DNA from 2 places in the Streptomyces rimosus genome. Region 2 is predicted to be linked to the other one. Evidence: riboswitches for the same ligand, from Rfam matches in the RefSeq annotation. Region 2 holds a riboswitch; the other holds the start of a gene.
The links. Region 2 has a riboswitch for S-adenosylmethionine ahead of CP984_RS30110 (aminotransferase class V-fold PLP-dependent enzyme). Riboswitches for the same ligand answer to the same signal wherever they lie in the genome.
Positions count from the first base shown of each region.

Region 1 (3,199 bases), 3.0 Mb from region 2:
CGCGGTCGCCGTCCCCGAGGGCGGCGCACACCCACACCGCACCGGCGTCGGACCCGATGGCGGAGAGACCGGAGACCAGCCCGCCGCCGCCGCGTTTGGCGGTGAGCGCGCCGTCATCTCCCTTCGTGTACGACACCGGGCCGCGGTTGGACGCGACGAGAACCTGGGCACCAGAACGCTCGGAGACCATGCTGCGAGACTAGCCCGCCGCCGATCCGCTCAAACGTGCGGAGCGCAGGGGGAACGTCACGGTTTCCGACGGGTACGACGAGTCCTGGACCCGCCTCAGGCCGCGCGCCGCTCCGCGTACTCCGGGATCTCCGCCATCGGCGGCCGCTCCTCGGTGTCCACGTCCCAGGTGCGCGGTACGAAACCGGCCTCGCCGCGCTCGAACTGGGTCAGCCGCGGGCGCACCAGGTGGCCGCGCGCCAGCCGCAGCTGCGCGGTGCGGTAGATCGCCGCGGCCATCCGGCCGAGCGCCTGGCCGCCCTGGTGGCGGTGTTTGCGCACCCCGACGTCCACCTGGGCCAGCGCGTCCAGCCCGGCCGTGTGCAGCGCGTCGACCAGCAGGCCCAGCTCCACGCCGTAGCCCACCGGGAACGGCAGCCGCTCCAGCAGGGACCGGCGGGCCGCGTACTCCCCGCCCAGCGGCTGCACGAACCCGGCCAGCTGCGGCCAGTGCAGGTTCAGCAGCGGGCGGGCGACCAGCTCGGTGACCCGGCCGCCCTGCCCGGCCGCCTCGCCCAGCGGACGGTCGTACATGCCCTTGACGAACTGCACACCCGGGTCGGTCAGCAGCGGACCGACGATGCCGGAGACGAACGTGGCGGAGAACTCGCGCAGGTCCGCGTCGATGAAGCAGACGACGTCACCGCGGGTGACCAGCAGGGAGCGCCACAGCACCTCGCCCTTGCCGGGCAGCGCGGGCAGCCGCGGCAGCACCTCGTCCCGGTGGACCACCCGCGCGCCCGCCTCCGCCGCGATCTTGGCAGTGCCGTCCGTCGATCCGGAGTCCAGCACGATCAGCTCGTCGACGAGCGGCACCGACGGTGTCATCAGTTCCGTACGGATCGCCTCGACGATCGCGCCGACCGTCGCCTCCTCGTCGAGCGCCGGCAGCACGACGGAGACCGTCTGCCCCGTCTCGCGCTTGGCGGCCAGCAGCCGGTCGAGCGGGCGGTCGTCGGCCGACCAGGACCGGCTGGCCAGCCAGCGCTCCACCTCTTGCAGCACCTGCGCGTCTCCTTCGTTCCCCGGACCACGATGTGATCCATCTCGCGGTGCGGACGACTGTCTCGACCGCCCGGCCCTTCGGCTACAGTCTTGAACAACGCGATCGCCCCGGACATGCCGGGGTCGGCGCGACAAACGCCTGGGCCCCGGCCCAGCGCCATACCGCTCATCCAGAGGGGCAGAGGGATACGGCCCGTTGAAGCCCCGGCAACCCTCCAGCCGTCTCGTCTCCGCGCACGCCGCGGACCGCGGGGCTCCGGCTAGGGAAGGTGCCAATTCCGTCTCGTGGCGAGATGCGCCGCGAGGAAGATGAGGAGAAAGGGCCTCGCCTCCATGGCTGTGCAGTCTGCTGAAAGCACCACCCGCCCCACCGTTTCCCTCGGCCCCGCCGTCGCGCTGTCCTGCCGCGAGTGCGGTGAGCGCTTCGACCTCGGCCCGATCTTCGCCTGCGCGGCCTGTTTCGGCCCGCTGGAGGTCGCCTACGACCTGCCGGCCGGCGACCCCGAGGGCCTGCGCAAGCGGATCGAGGCGGGCCCGAACAGCATCTGGCGGTACGCGCCGCTGCTGCCCGTCCCGGCCGACGTGGCGGACAAGCCCAACCTGAACCCGGGCCTGACCAAGCTGGTCAAGGCCGACAACCTGGCCCGCGAGTTGGGCGTCACCGGCGGCCTGTACGTCAAGGACGACTCCGGCAACCCGACGCACTCCTTCAAGGACCGCGTCGTCGCCATCGCCGTCGAGGCCGCCCGCGCCTTCGGCTTCACCACCCTTTCCTGCTCCTCCACCGGCAACCTGGCCGGCGCGGTGGGCGCCGCGGCGGCCCGCGCAGGCTTCCGCTCCTGCGTCTTCATCCCGCACGACCTGGAGGCGGGCAAGGTCGTCATGGCCGCGGTCTACGGCGGCGAGCTGGTCGGCATCGAGGGCACCTACGACGACGTCAACCGCTTCTGCTCGGAGCTGATCGGCGATCCGCTCGGCGAGGGCTGGGGCTTCGTCAACGTCAACCTGCGCCCGTACTACGGCGAGGGCTCCAAGACCCTCGCGTACGAGATCTGCGAGCAGCTCGGCTGGCGGCTGCCGGACCAGATCGTCATCCCGATCGCGTCGGGCTCGCAGCTCACGAAGATCGACAAGGGGCTCAAGGAGCTGATCGCGCTCGGGCTGGTCGAGGACAAGCCGTACAAGATCTTCGGCGCCCAGGCCGAGGGCTGCTCGCCGGTCTCGACCGCCTTCAAGGCCGGTCACGACGTCGTACGGCCGCAGAAGCCCGACACCATCGCCAAGTCGCTGGCGATCGGCAACCCGGCCGACGGCCCGTACGTGCTCGACATCGCCCGGCGCACCGGCGGCGCGGTCGAGGACGTGAACGACGGCCAGGTGGTGGACGCGATCAAGCTGCTGGCCCGTACGGAGGGCATCTTCGCGGAGACCGCCGGCGGCGTGACCGTCGGCGTGACCAAGAAGCTGATCGAGAACGGTCTGCTCGACCCGGCGCTGACCACCGTCGTGCTGAACACCGGCGACGGGCTCAAGACGCTGGACGCGGTCGCGCCGACCACCGGTCCGACGGCCACCATCCGGCCGAGCCTGGACGCGTTCCGCGCGGCCGGCCTGGCGGGCTGACCGCCGCACGTCCGGACGCGCCCGTACGCGTCCACGCGCGTCCGTACACCTCCGCACGCGTCGGTACGCACCCGTACGCGCCCCCGGGCCCCGGTACGCCCGCGCCCGCCCGCCCCTCCGCACACCCCTCCCGCGACCTGGAAGGCAGAAACACCATGAGCGTCAACGTCCGCATCCCGACCATCCTGCGCACCTACACCGGCGGTCGGGCCGAGGTGCCCGCCGAAGGGGCCACCCTCTCCGAGGTCATCCAGGACCTGGAGAAGAACCACGCCGGCATCGCGGCGCGCGTCCTGGACGACACCGGCAAGCTGCGCCGCTTCGTGAACGTCTATGTCAACGA
Region 1 is NZ_CP023688.1:3,871,213-3,874,411, reverse strand. Features, by position in the region: gene CP984_RS16100 (alpha,alpha-trehalose-phosphate synthase (UDP-forming)) at 1-190, opposite strand, end outside; gene CP984_RS16095 (glucosyl-3-phosphoglycerate synthase) at 286-1,233, opposite strand; SAM riboswitch class I at 1,397-1,549, shown strand; gene thrC (threonine synthase) at 1,567-2,856, shown strand; gene CP984_RS16085 (MoaD/ThiS family protein) at 3,012-3,199, shown strand, end outside.
Region 1: linked by a shared signal. The riboswitch ahead of thrC (threonine synthase) and the one ahead of CP984_RS30110 (aminotransferase class V-fold PLP-dependent enzyme) in region 2 are both predicted to bind S-adenosylmethionine.

Region 2 (3,199 bases):
CGCGCAGATCGCCGGGTTCGCGGTGGCGCTGCGCGCCAAGGGCGAGACCGTCGCCGAGATCTCCGGCCTGGTACGGACGATGTACGCGCACGCCAACCTCATCGACGTGCCCGGACCGAGCGTGGACATCGTCGGCACCGGCGGCGACGGCGCCAAGACGGTCAACATCTCCACCATGTCCTCGATCGTGGTCGCCGGCACCGGCGCGAAGGTCGTCAAGCACGGCAACCGCGCCGCCTCGTCGGCCAGCGGCGCGTCCGACGTGCTGGAGAAGCTGGGCGTCAACCTCGACCTGACGCCGCGCCGGGTCGTCGAGGTGGCCGCGGAGGCCGGCATCACCTTCTGCTTCGCGGTGAAGTTCCACCCCTCGCTGCGGCACGTCGCCGCCGCACGGCGCGAGCTGGGCATCCGTACGACCTTCAACGTGCTGGGCCCGCTGACCAACCCGGCCAAGGTCCGCGCCCAGGCCACCGGCGTCGCCGACGCGCGGATGGCCCCGATCCTGGCCGGCGTGCTGGCCGAGCGCGGCTCCTCCGCACTGGTCTTCCGCGGCGACGACGGACTGGACGAGCTGACGACCACCGCCACCTCGAAGGTGTGGGTGGTGCGCGACGGCGCCGTACGGGAGGAGACCTTCGACCCGCGCGACGTGGGGATCGGCCTGGTGCCCGTGGAGGCGCTGCGCGGCGCCGACGCCTCGTACAACGCGGACGTGGCGCGCCGCCTGCTGGGCGGCGAGCACGGGCCGGTGCGCGACGCGGTGCTGCTGAACTCGGCGGCGGCGCTGGTGGCGCTGGCGCCGTCCGCGGCGCCGCTGGCCGAGCAGATCGCGGCGGGCATCGAGCGGGCCGCCGAGGCCATCGACTCCGGCGCGGCCCGCCGGGCCCTGGAGCGGTGGGTGGCGGCCAGCAACGCCTGAGGAAGCGGTGAGGTGACGCGGGGCCCGGTCCGGGATGCGGACCGGGCCTTGCGCGCGTCCGATCATGTGGCATGATGCTGCGCAGGTCACGAGTGACAGCGACTACGGCCCCGGCCCGCTGTCCGGCAACCCTCCGTCCGTGGCGGGGTGCCCCGGGTGATGACCAGGCCGCAGGCAGCGAGGTCTGCGGCAAGCGCGGATCCCTCGCCAGGGATCCTGGTCGTCGAGGGAGATCTCCTGTGATGCAGCGAATGCGTTAGGGCCGCACGGCCCCGTTTTCCGCACCCTTTTCCTCTTTCACCGCTGCCGGCCGGCCCCGCTCCTGCGTGTGTGCCCCGCAGCGAAGTCGCCCTGCCTTCACGGGAGTTCGCCATGCCTGTTTCCGCTGTCGCCACCGATTCCGCCGTCTGCGCCCCGCTGCCCGTGCTGGGTCGCGACGTCCTGGTCCCGCTCGTCACCGGCGGCGAGGTCGGGTACGCGGCGCTGGACATCGCCGCCAGCGCCCCGGCGCTCCAGCGCGTCTGGGACGACGTGGCCGCGTACGCCCCGTACTACGGCAGCGTCCACCGCGGCGCGGGCTACCTCTCGCAGCTGTCCACCGACCTGTTCGAGAACAGCCGGGCGGAGGTTGCCCGCTTCCTCGGGGTCCGGGAAGGAGACCAGGTGGTCTTCACCCGCTCCACCACCGACTCGCTCAATCTGCTGGCCGCGGTGCTGCCCGCGGACACCCGGGTCTTCGTCTTCGAGACCGAGCACCACGCCTCGCTGCTGCCCTGGGAGCAGCGCGCGGACGCCGAGGTGACCTACCTGGACGCGCCGCGCACGCCGGAGCAGGCGGTGGACACCCTGGAGCGGGCGCTGGCGGAGCGCGAGCCCTACCGGCACGCCCTGGTCTGCGTGACGGGTGCGTCCAACGTGACGGGTGAGCTGTGGCCCGTACGGGAGCTGGCCGCGGCGGCGCACGCGCACGGCGCGCGGATCGTGCTGGACGCCGCCCAGCTCGCCCCGCACCACCCGGTCGACATCGCGCAACTGGACGTGGATTGGGTGGCCTTCTCCGGCCACAAGCTGTACGCGCCCTTCGGCGCCGGTGTGCTGGCCGGGCGCGCGGACTGGCTCCAGCAGGCGGAGCCGTACCTCGCGGGCGGCGGCGCCAGCCGTACGGTCGCGCGCCGCGCCGACGGCGGTGTCGACGTCGAGTGGCACACCACCGCCGCCCGCCACGAGGCCGGCTCGCCGAACGTCATCGGTGCCTACGCCATCGCCGCCGCCTGCAAGGCCCTCACCGAGGCGGGCTTCGAGAACCTGGTGGCCAGGGAACAGCATCTGGTCGAGCGGGTACGGGCGGGCCTCGCCGAGGTGCCCGAGGTGCGCGTGCTGTCGCTGTTCGGGGACGACGCGCCGCGGGTGGGCGTGCTGTCCTTCGTGGTCCGCGGCTGGAACAGCTCGCACTTCGCGGCGGCCCTCTCGGCGGAGTACGGGATCGGCGTCCGCGACGGGCTGTTCTGCGCGCACCCGCTCGTACGGACCCTGCTGGGCGCCGAGTCGCAGGCGCCCGGCGAGTGCGGTGCGCCGGAGGGCGCGCCGGGGGAGAAGAGCCTGAACGCCATCCGGGTGAGCTTCGGCGCCGGTACGCCCGACGAGCACGTGGACCGCTTCGTACGGGCCGTCAAGGAGCTGGTCGCGGACGGCGCGCGGTGGAGCTACCGCACCGAGGACGGGCGCTGCGTGCCGGACACGGCGGCCGCCTAAGGACCACCTCGTCGCGGCGCTCCGCTGTCCGGGCGCCGCGGCGCGGGGGAAACGGCGCGGGCGTGCACAGACGCCCGGGCCGCAGCCGCGGCGGCCACAGGAGCCGGCCGCCGCGGCTGTCGTATCAGCGGGCGGCGACCGCCCGGATCAGGCGTCCAGGCCGATGGCGAAGGCCGCTTCCAGGTCGTGCTGGGAGTACGTACGGAAGGCGATGTGCGTCTCGGTGGAGGCGACGCCCGGGATCTTGCTGATCCGGCCGGGGATGACGTCCGCCAGCTCGTCGTGCTGGGCGACCCGCACCATCGCGATCAGGTCGTGCGCACCGGTGACCGAGTAGACCTCGCTGACGCCCTCCAGCGCGGCGATCTTCTCCGCGATCTCCGGGATGCGGTCCACGCTGGTCCTGATGAGCACGATCGAAGTGATCACGGCTGGCTCTCTCCCTCGGTCGCCTGCTGCTTCGCCGTTCCGGCGGACCCCACACTACCCGTGGCCGCGGCGGCGTCCCGCGTCGGACAGGGGGCGGGC
Region 2 is NZ_CP023688.1:6,884,235-6,887,433, forward strand. Features, by position in the region: gene trpD (anthranilate phosphoribosyltransferase) at 1-919, shown strand, start outside; SAM riboswitch class IV at 1,004-1,121, shown strand; gene CP984_RS30110 (aminotransferase class V-fold PLP-dependent enzyme) at 1,292-2,671, shown strand; gene CP984_RS30115 (Lrp/AsnC family transcriptional regulator) at 2,819-3,100, opposite strand; gene CP984_RS30120 (rhomboid family intramembrane serine protease) at 3,097-3,199, opposite strand, start outside.